2 regions of the Salinactinospora qingdaonensis genome follow, and region 2 is predicted to be linked to the other one. Evidence: predicted binding sites of a transcription regulator. Region 2 holds the regulator's gene; the other holds the start of a gene.
What was found. The regulator HrcA, encoded in region 2, represses chaperone genes, less so after heat shock. The targets are predictions, from matches to a motif close to TTGGCACTCTCNNNNNGAGAGTGCCAA.
Positions count from the first base shown of each region.

Region 1: a site for HrcA is predicted at 1,826-1,852, ahead of groL (chaperonin GroEL). Genes of this name have one in related genera too.

Region 1 is NZ_BAABDD010000028.1:11,807-17,258, forward strand. It holds SAM riboswitch class I at 1-33, shown strand, start outside; gene thrC (threonine synthase) at 46-1,320, shown strand; gene ABD848_RS20375 (MoaD/ThiS family protein) at 1,386-1,664, shown strand; gene groL (chaperonin GroEL) at 2,014-3,645, shown strand; gene ABD848_RS20385 (R2-like ligand-binding oxidase) at 3,750-4,760, opposite strand; gene ABD848_RS20390 (hypothetical protein) at 4,942-5,280, shown strand.
Region 2 is NZ_BAABDD010000025.1:49,844-55,295, reverse strand. It holds gene ABD848_RS19760 (SigE family RNA polymerase sigma factor) at 1-336, shown strand, start outside; gene ABD848_RS19755 (hypothetical protein) at 333-1,067, shown strand; gene ABD848_RS19750 (16S rRNA (uracil(1498)-N(3))-methyltransferase) at 1,089-1,829, opposite strand; gene dnaJ (molecular chaperone DnaJ) at 1,829-2,977, opposite strand; gene hrcA (heat-inducible transcriptional repressor HrcA) at 2,978-3,991, opposite strand; gene ABD848_RS19735 (DUF3097 domain-containing protein) at 4,169-5,014, shown strand; gene ABD848_RS19730 (DUF4870 domain-containing protein) at 5,145-5,452, shown strand, end outside.

The DNA of each region.
Region 1 (5,452 bases), on a different contig from region 2:
TGTGGTCAAGGTGGCGTACAGGAAAGATGAGGGGAGAAGCCTCGCATGGCGACGATCGCCACGGAACCGACGAGAACCGACCAGCCCACGATCCGCTCTTTCGGCCCGGCAGCCGCGCTGTCATGTCGCGAGTGTGGTGAGCGCTACGATCTCACTCCGCGCTTCGCGTGTGACTTCTGTTTCGGCCCCTTGGAGATCGCTTACGACTTCGAGGGGATCACGCGCGCCGCCATTGAGCGGGGACCCGCCAACATCTGGCGCTACGCCGGGCTGCTGCCCGTACCGGACAACGTCCGCGAGTTGCCCAACATGAACCCGGGGCTGACTCCGCTGGTCCAGGCCGACCGCCTCGCTGCTGAGCTGGGCATGCGCTCGCTTCACATCAAGGACGACTCGGGCAACCCCACACACTCCTTCAAGGACCGCGTCGTGGCTATGGCGGTCGAGGCCGCGCGCGTCTTCGGTTTCACCACGCTTTCGTGCTCCTCTACAGGCAACCTGGCCGGCGCAGTGGGGGCCGCCGCAGCGCGCGCTGGTTTCAAGTCCTGCGTGTTCATCCCGGCCGGCCTGGAGCAGGGCAAGATCGTCATGGCCGCCATCTACGGCGGGCGGGTCGTGGCCCTCGACGGCAACTACGACGACGTGAACCGTTTCTGCTCGGAGCTGATGGGCGACCCGGCCGGTGAGGACTGGGGGTTTGTCAACGTCAACCTCCGCCCCTACTACGCTGAGGGCTCGAAGTCCCTGGCCTACGAGATCGCCGAGCAGCTCGGCTGGCGGCTGCCCGATCAGGTCATCGTCCCCATCGCCTCCGGGTCCCAGCTCACCAAGATCGACAAGGGGCTGCGGGAACTGATCCAATTGGGTCTGGTCGAGGACAAGCCCTACCGGATCTTCGGGGCCCAGGCCACGGGGTGCTCCCCGGTGGCCCAGGCGTGGGAGAGCGGCTACGACGTCATTCAGCCCGTCAAGCCCGACACCATCGCCAAATCACTGGCCATCGGAAACCCCGCCGACGGTCCTTACGTCCTCGACGTGTGCCAGCGCACCGGAGGCGCTGTGGCTCACGTCAGTGACGCCGAGATCGTCGACTCCATCAACCTGCTGGCGCGTACCGAGGGGGTCTTCGCCGAGACGGCCGGCGGCGTCACGACCGGCGTGCTGCGCAAGCTCCTCTCCCAGGGCGCGCTCGACCCCGCGGCCGAGACCGTGGTCCTCAACACCGGTGACGGGCTGAAGACGCTCAACGCCGTTGAGGCGGGGGTCACCGCGACGGTTCCGCCCTCCCTCGATGCCTTCAAGGACGCTGGCCTGCTGTAACGTCCAGAACCGTCTTGGGGTCTCCGCTGCCCCCACCCGATCAGTCAAGGAGTTGAGCGCACGCAATGAGCGTCAGTGTCCGTGTCCCGACCATCCTGCGCAGCTACACCAAGGACGCCGCCGAGGTGACGGCCGAGGGCTCCTCCCTCAAGGAGGTCATCAACCACCTTGAGGCCGAATACCCCGGTATCCAGGCCCGCATCCTCGACGACAACGGCAAGATCCGCCGTTTCGTCAACGTCTATGTGGGTGACGAGGACGTTCGGTTCGCCGACGGCCTCGATACCGCCACGCCCGAGGGGTGCCAGGTGTCGGTCATCCCCGCGGTCGCCGGTGGCTGCTAGGTCACTGCGCGCGCTCGTGGCCGCCGCGTCGCCACGTCATCACCCAACGCGGCCGTAACCGCCCGGTTCCGGGCCCGTCGCCCTCGTCGACGGGCCCGGAACCGGGCTTTTTCGTTGTGCTGACCTGCGGCTGACGCTCTGGAGAAAACCGCGCTGCGACATTTGCACTCCCCATTGGAGAGTGCTAGAAAAGGGATCGTTAGCACTCAGTCATTATGAGTGCTAAATCAGGATCGAGGCGATGAGGCCGCGGTCTCCGGTGGACGGAATCCGGAACGCCGCGGTCGTCCGTCGCGGGCGTCGGCTCGTTCCTTCGCGTATCAGACGGTCCCGGGAGGACAGGAAGTCTATGGCAGCCAAACTGATCGCGTTTGACGAGGAGGCCCGGCGCGGCCTTGAGCGCGGTATGAATCAACTCGCTGACGCCGTCAAGGTGACGCTGGGCCCCAAGGGGCGCAACGTCGTTCTTGAGAAGAAGTGGGGCGCTCCCACGATTACCAACGACGGTGTCTCTATCGCCAAGGAGATCGAGCTCGAGGACCCCTGGGAGAAGATCGGGGCTGAGCTGGTCAAGGAGGTCGCTAAGAAGACCGACGACGTCGCCGGTGACGGTACCACCACGGCCACGGTCCTGGCCCAGGCCCTCGTACGTGAGGGGCTGCGCAACGTCGCCGCCGGCGCCAACCCGGTCGGCCTCAAGCGCGGCATCGAGGCCGCCGTCTCCCGCATCAGCGAGGAGCTGGCCAACCTCTCCAAGGGCATCGAGACCAAGGAGCAGATCGCCTCAACCGCTTCGATCTCGGCCGGCGACCAGCAGGTCGGCGAGATCATCGCCGACGCCATGGACAAGGTCGGCAAGGAAGGCGTCATCACCGTCGAGGAGGGCCAGACCTTCGGGCTGGAGCTGGAGCTCGCCGAGGGTATGCGCTTCGACAAGGGCTACATCTCGCCCTACTTCGCCACCGACCTGGAGCGCATGGAGACGGTGCTTGAGGACCCCTACATCCTCATCGCCAACCAGAAGATCTCCAACAACAACGAGTTCCTCCCCATCGTCGAGAAGGTCCTTCAGGCCGGCCGTCCGCTGATGGTCATCGCTGAGGACCTTGAGGGAGGCGCGCTCCAGACGCTCGTCGTCAACAAGATCCGCGGCACCTTCAAGTCGGTGGCTGTCAAGGCCCCGGGCTTTGGCGACCGTCGCAAGGCCCAACTCAGCGACATCGCCACGCTCACCGGCGGCCAGGTCATCACCGAAGAGGTGGGCCTGAAGCTGGAGAACACCGAGCTCGACATGCTCGGCCGTGCCCGCAAGGTCGTCGTCACCCGTGACGAGACCACCATCGTCGAGGGTGCCGGTGACGCCGAGGCCATCGCCGGCCGCGTCAACGAGATCCGCAACGAGATCGAGCGCACCGACTCCGACTACGACCGCGAGAAGCTCCAGGAGCGCCTGGCCCGCCTGGCCGGCGGTGTCGCGGTGATCAAGGCCGGCGCCGCCACCGAGGTTGAGCTCAAGGAGCGCAAGCACCGCATCGAGGACGCGGTGCGCAACGCCAAGGCCGCTGTCGAGGAGGGCATCCTGCCCGGCGGTGGCGTCGCCCTGCTACAGGCCGGCGTTCCGGCGTTCGAGAAGCTGGAGCTGGAGGGCGACGAGGCCATCGGCGCCGACATCGTCCGCCGCGCCATCGCCGAGCCGCTGCGCCAGATCGCGATCAACTCCGGCCTTGAGGGCGGGGTTGTCGTGGAGAAGGTCCGCGGCCTGGAGCCCGGCATCGGCCTCAACGCCGCCACGGGCGAGTACACCGACCTGGCCAACGACGGCGTCATCGACCCGACCAAGGTGACCCGCTCGGCGTTGCAAAACGCCGCTTCCATCGCCGGTCTGTTCCTGACCACCGAGTCCGTCATCGCCGAGAAGCCGGAGAAGCAGCAGGCCGCTGCCGCCGCTCCCGGCGCTGACATGGGCGGCATGGACTTCTAGTCCACCTCGCCGATACGGCAAGGGCGGTCCCGCAGCCGAGGGGCCGCCCTTTGTCATGTCGCTGTCCTCCCGGCCGAGCCGGGGCCCAGCGCGACAGTGGCAAGCTAGGGGCGCTCGGGTGACTCCGCGTCTCGGCTCACCTGTCTCATCGCCGCGCTGTCCTCCCGTCCGAACCTCTCTTCCAGTTCCTCGGGGGCGGCGTCGACGTCGATACGCTCCAGAGGCGCGCCCCGCGCGCTCTCGATCGCCCCCAGGCGGCGCAGGGCACGGTCGTTGGCGTACTTCATCAGGTCCTCGGTCGACAGATCGTGGCTGCCCTTGATGTTGGGACTGTTGGACAGGTTGACGGTAGACATCACGTGCGGCAGCAGTTCGTGGAGCCGGTCCTCGACGAGCTGCCAGTTGGCGTCGTCGGCGGCCACATGCCGCCGGCACGTGAAGGTGCCCCACGCCATGTGGCGGCGCTCGTCCTCGCTGATGCGCTTGATGATCTCGCGCATGCCGGGGAAGATGCCACGCGCGGTGCAGATGTGGTTCCAGGAGTGGTATCCGGTCAGCGCCAGCGACCCCTCGATGATGTGGTTGTAGGTGACCGAAGCCCGGATCTGGTTGGCGGGGCTGGGGTCGTCGTTGAGGGAGGACAGCGCGGCCGGCAGCTCCTCGTAGAACAAAAACCGGTAGCCGGCGTTCTTTTGGACGTAACGGTGCAGGTCAGTGTCGATGCCCAACGCATCCAGCCACATCCGAAACGCTTGGAGGTGTTTGGCCTCTTCAAACGCGAACTGGGTGAGGTACATCTCGTCGTTCAGCCGCCCTTCGGCCGCCATGGCGCGGACGAAGGGCTGGATGTCCTCGGTGACGGCTTCCTCACCCGCGACAAACACCGCGCACAGCCGCAGAATACGTTTCTGGACGGGCTCGGGGAGGCTGTGCCAGTCCTCGGCGTCGCGGCTCATGTCGATGTCGGCGGGGTTCCAGAACTTGGCGTTGCCTTTCTCGAACAGTCGCAGCGGAAAGGAGTCCCAATTCAGGCCCCCGGCTCGCAGCGAGTGGAAACCGCTGCGGCCGGTGGATGAGGTGCCGGTTGTGGTCTCGTTCTCGGGGGGTGGCGCCATTGGTTCTCATCCTCCAGTTCGGTCTGTTGGCACTATCATTCGACACTTCTCTCCGCTACGTAAATCTCGGTGTGGTCGGAGGGGTGAACTCCGTTTGTCGTGATCCGCTCGGGCCGTCGCGTCCGGCGCGAAACGGTACGGTCGGGAGGTGTCATCCACCCGGGGTCATCCGAGACCGGCTGTGGCCGCTCTGACAGCCGCGCCATCGTGGCTCCTGCTGCTGTGCGATCTGGCGCTGGCGGCTACTTACCTGTTGTTCGTGCTCACCGACTGGGGAGACAACGTGTTCTGTGGCAAGCCCAGCGGCCCCGACTACGCGGGATGCGTCGACCAGATGGCGCTGTTCGCCGTCGCTTCGCTCATCCCGGCACTGCTCGCGCTCACCCTCATGGTCTCAGCTTTCCTCGCCCCGAGCTTGCGTGAGCGCCCGGAACTGCGCACCCGGACATTGGGCTACTCTTTCATGGCCTGGCTCATCGCCGGCTTCACCTTCATCCTCGGCGGTCTGCCCTCGGTGTGAGCCCACGTGGGCGCGGCAACCGAGCGGTGCCGTGGTGCTACGCACTCACGAGCGTGCCGTTATGCGTCGCTTTCGCCGCCAAGAGCGACAGCCGGAACCAGCCGCCTCGCCCAGGCTCTCGGCGACAAGATCGTCCCTTGCTCAGGGAGAGAACCGGCGAAGACACATCTTC
Region 2 (5,452 bases):
CCCAACAAGGCGCTGTCCTATTTACGGCAGTCGGTGGTCAACCGGGCCAGGTCGGTCTTGCGTCACCGCGCCGTCGTTGAAAAGCACGCGCCCAAAGCCCTACCGGACGCTCCCAGCGCCGAGCAGGGAGCCCTTGGCGAACTAGAGCGCACCGCCGTTATCCAGGCGCTGCGTAAACTGCCGAGCCGGCAACGGGAGGCCATCGTTTTGCGTTACTACGGTGATCTCTCCGAAGCCCAGATCGCCGAGGCAATGGGAATCAGCCGCGGCGCAGTCAAGAGCCACACGGCGCGCGGGATCACCGCGCTCCGCTCGGTTCTGGAGCAAACGACATGACCGAACCATTCGACGAAAGCAGCATCGAAGAGCGGCTGCGCGCAATCCTGCGCGAAGAGGCCGACACGGTGCAGCCTTCCCCTGAAGGGCTGGACCGCATCCGCGCACGCACCTCTAGGCGACGGATGGGCTGGTTCGGCATTGCGTGGTTGCGGCCGGCCGCCGCGGTGGCCGCGGCGGCGCTGATCGTGGGCTCGGTGCTCCTGGGCACGCCGCAAATCCGCGACGAGGTGCTCCCCGACAGCTTCGCGCCGGCCGCGGGCTCCTCTGAGACCGCTACCCCCACCGAGGGGAGAGAGCCCTCCACCAGTGAGGCCCCCAGCCCCTCCGAGCGCGACCAGCCCCCCGGGGACTCCGACGACACCGCTCCCCACGCCCCCGCCCCCAACATTCCAGTGGAGCCCGAGAGCAGCGAGGAGAGCACGAGCACAAGCCCCGAGTGCATCACCCCCGGCGCCGACCCCGAGGATCTTCCCGACGAGGTCACGGCATCGCCGCAGGAACGGGAACGCCGCCACATCCCGCTGTGCGAGCCCTCGACAAGCCCCTCCACTAGTGGTTCTGCCAGCCCCGACGACGGTTCGGGCAGCGAGTCCGACTCCACCGACGAAACCCCCACCGACGACAGTTCCGAAGAACCAGCCGGCGAGGCGAGCCCCACCGACGACGCCACCGGCGATGCCGGGGCGAGCGTGCCCGAGAACGACGCGGTCAGCGGGGAACAGTCTTAAGACCGGACCTAGCGCGAGCCGCTACCAGCGACCGCAGCGGGCCTGCACCACCGCCAGGGCCGCGAGTCCGGCGGTCGAGGTACGCAGCACGGTGGGCCCCAACCGGGCCCGCCGTGCACCCACCGCGTCGAAGGCGGCGAGTTCGTCGTCACTGAGCCCACCCTCGGGACCTACAACGAGGACGATGCTGTCGTCGCCCTCACCACGGGGCACAGGCAGGCGCGAGAGCGGCTCGGCGGCCGACTCGTGCAGTACGAGCCCCAGCGTGGCCTTGGCCAGCAGCGCAGCGACGTCAGCCCCAGAGGCGAGTTCGCTCACCTCGGGGAGCCGACTACGCCGCGCCTGCTTGGCCGCTTCCCGAGCGGTGGCGCGCCACTTGGCCAGTGACTTGGTCGCGCGCTCGGCCTTCCATTTGGTGACGCAGCGATCCGCGGCCCACGGGACGATCCCGTCCACGCCGGCCTCAGTCATCACCTCAACCGCCAACTCACCGCGCTCGCTCTTGGGCAGGGCCTGCACAACGGTAAGGCGCGGAGAAGGCGGCGGCTCAGTGCGGCGCTCCCGCACAGCGAACGTGACCACATCCTTACCCACCTGCGAAACCACGCAGCGGGCACGGGTGCCTTCGCCGTCGGCGAGGTCGGCGACCTCGCCGACGGCGAGTCTGCGCACCGTCGCGGCGTGTCGACCCTCACCACCGGTGAGGACGACACTGTCGTGGTCCAGCTCGCCCGGCTCGGTGAGAAAGACCGGGGGCGTCATCACCGGGCGCCGTTGAAGGCGTCCCGCAACCGTGAGAAGAAGTTCCCCTGGCCTGGGCTGAACTTACCCGGAGGCTGGTTCTCCGAGCGCAGTTCGGCGAGCTTGCGAAGCAGCGACTCCTGCTCCTCGTCGAGCTTGGTGGGCGTCTCGACATTGACGTGAATCATCAAATCGCCACGCCCTGGCCCGTTGAGGCGCTTGGTTCCCCGCTCGTTGAGGGTGATCACGTGCCCGGAGTTGGTACCCGGCCGCAGGTCGAGTTCCTCGTTGCCGTCCAGCGTCTCGACGGTCATGGAGACCCCGAGCGCCGCCGCGGTCATGGGAACCGCGATCGTGCAGTGCAGATCGTCACCCTGGCGCTCGAAGATCGGGTGCGGGCGCTGCACGATCTCAAGGAAGATATCGCCGCGTGGCCCGCCGTTGGGACCGACCTCACCCTCGCCGGCGAGCTGGATCTGCGTGCCGTCGTCGACACCGGCCGGAATCTGCACCTTGCGGGTGACCTTCTCGCGGACCCGCCCCTCGCCGGCGCAGTCGGCGCACGGGCTGGGGATGCTCACACCCTGCCCCTCGCACTGCGGACACGGGCGGGTCGTCATGACCTGACCGAGGAAGGACCGGGTGACCTGAGACACCTCTCCGTTGCCCTGGCACATGTCGCAGGTCTCACGCTTGGTGCCCGGGGCCGCACCCTCACCCTGGCAGGTCTCGCACAGGACGGCGGTGGGGAAAGTGATGTCCTTGGTGACCCCGAAAGCCGTCTCGGACAGGTCCAGCTCCACTCGGACCTTGATACTGCGGCCTCGGCGCATCCGGTCGCGCGGGCCACCGCGTCCCCCGGCTTGGCCGCCGAAGAAAGCGTTCATGATGTCGTCGAAGGGGAAGCCGCCGCCGAACCCTCCGGCGCCGCCCGCGCCGCCGCCACCACCGGGCGCGTACGGGTCGGCTCCCATGTCGAACATGCGCCGCTTCTCAGGGTCGGAAAGGACCTCGTATGCCTGAGTGACCTCTTTGAAACGGTCTTGGGTGGCCGAATCCGGGTTCACGTCCGGATGTAGTTCGCGTGCGAGTCGACGATATGCCTTCTTGATCTCGTCCTTGGTCGCGTCGCGACGCACTCCAAGAATCGCGTAGTAGTCTCTGGCCACTTACTGCCCCGCCAAGATCTGACCGACGTACCTTGCCACTGCGCGTACCGCTCCCATCGTTCCCGGGTAATCCATTCGCGTTGGGCCGACCACGCCCAGTTTGGCCAGCGATTGGTCACCGACGCCATAACCCGCGGAGACGATCGAAGTCGACTGTAGTCCTTGGTGAGAGTTTTCCGCGCCGATGCGGACGGTAAGCATAGAAGGATCGCCGGCCTCGCCTAGCAAACGGATGAGGACGACGTTTTCTTCCAACGCTTCGAGTATCTCTCGCAGGCTAGTCGAGAAATCGACCGAGGCGAGGTTGGCCGTGCCACCGAGCACGACCTTTTCCTCGTGCTTCTCCACGAGGCTCTCCAGCAGCACCGAGAGGACGGCAGCCGCCAGGGGACGCTCCTCTGGGGGCAGCCGGGAAGGCAAGTCCGACACAGCCGGGGGAACCTCGGTAAGCCATGTTCCCACAAGCGTCTGATTGAGCAGGAGCCGCAGGTTCTCGACCTCATGCTCCTCAGCGCTCTCCAGCCCGTCGATAACCCTCTGCTCCACCCGCCCGGTATCGGTGATGAGAACCATCATCACCCGCTGGAGGCCAAGCGGTACCAACTCGATGTGCTGCACCGCCGAACGTGTGAGCGACGGGTACTGTACGACCGCCACCTGCCGCGTTAGCTGGGCCAGCAGGCGCACTGTGCGCGTCACGATCTCTTCGAGGTCGACGGCGCCCGAGAGGAACGTCTCAATGGCACGCCGCTCGGCCGTCGACAGGGGTTTGACCGTGGACAGGCGGTCGACGAAAAGACGATAGCCCTTATCCGTGGGAACCCGGCCGGCACTGGTGTGCGGCTGGGTAATGTAGCCCTCTTCTTCGAGGGCCACCATGTCGTTGCGGATGGTCGCCGGCGAGACGCCCAAGGCGTAGCGCTCGCCGAGAGCCTTGGACCCCACGGGCTCGTTCGTGGACACGTAGTCCTCGACGATAGCCCGCAACACCGCGAGTTTTCGATCGTCGAGCACGCGCTCACCTCCTGGCACTCCGTGGTCTCAAGTGCTAAGTCTATGCGGAAGCGTCCAATCCTCCCCTAAAGCGGGCGGATGCGCGAGCACGATGCCATGACAGTTCGGCTCCAAACACTTTCAGTTCACGGCCGTAACGTGAGGCTGAGGGGGCTACTGCCGATAGAATCGCCCACCGTGCGCAGCGATTCCGGGAACAGGTACGGCTCGGACGTGCTCGCGGGCGACTGGCGGCGGCTTCGTAAAGGACGGGTGCGCGAAGTGCCCGCAGAGCGGGAGCTTGTCGTGGAATCAGCCGACGAGGGGTTTTGCGGTGCGGTCGTCGACTGGGACAAGACGACCGTCACCCTGGAGGACCGCCACGGTCGTCGGCGAGTGTTCGACCTCGCGCCCGCGGCGTTTCTGATCGACGGCGAGCCGGTGACCGTAGTCCCCCCAACGACTGCGGCCTCTCCGACTGCCCTGCGCAGCGCCTCGGGATCAATCGCCGTCTCGGGCCTGCGGCCACGTGTGGCCAAAGAGAGCCGCATCTACGTCGAGGGCGTGCACGACGCTGAGTTGGTCGAACGCATCTGGGGGCACGACCTGCGCGTCGAAGGGATCGTGGTGGAGTATTTGGAAGGGGTGGACGTGCTGCCGCAGGTGGTGGCGGAGTTCGCCCCAGGGCCGGAGCGACGGCTCGGCGTCCTCGTCGACCATCTCGTGCCCGGCTCCAAAGAGAGCGCGATCGCCGAACACGTCACCTCCCCCCACGTGCTCGTGGTCGGGCACCCTTTCGTCGACATTTGGGCGGCTGTGAAGCCGGCGGTGGTGGGGATCGATGCCTGGCCCGAGGTTCCCCGCGGCGTGGCGTGGAAGGAGGGGGTGCTGCGTGCCCTTGGCTGGGAGGAGGAGCCCGGGCAGGCGTGGCAGCGCATTCTGGCGGCGGTACGCTCCTATGCCGACCTGCGTCCCGAACTCCTCGGCCGCGTCGAGGAGCTGATCGACTTCGTCACTGCGACCGACCCGGCGTCGCTGAGATGATCCCTGTGACAAGAGCCGACACCGGTCGGCACCACCGCGCGCCCGCGCACGGTGGCCACGTTCGGGGGTGAGGCCCCGAACCCCCGAACGTAGTATCGGCACATCGCAACCGGCACAGCCAAGGGACACCATGAGCGAGACCCCGCCCAACTATCCACCGCCTCCCGAGCAGCCCTCGGAGGAGCAGCCGGGACACGGTTCCACCCCCTCAGGCGGCCAGCCGGCTCCAGGGGCGGCGGACTCCGGCGGACAGCCTGGCTATGGACAGCCGCCACAAGAGAGCGCTCCCCCACCGGCTCAGCCGGGCTACGCTCCCCCACAGCCCCACGAGAGCGGCCCGCAACAGCCGGGCTACGGCCAACCGCAGGGCTACCCCAGCGGGGGCCAACCCGCCTACGGCCACCCCCACCAACCGGGACCACCGCCGCAGCAACCGGG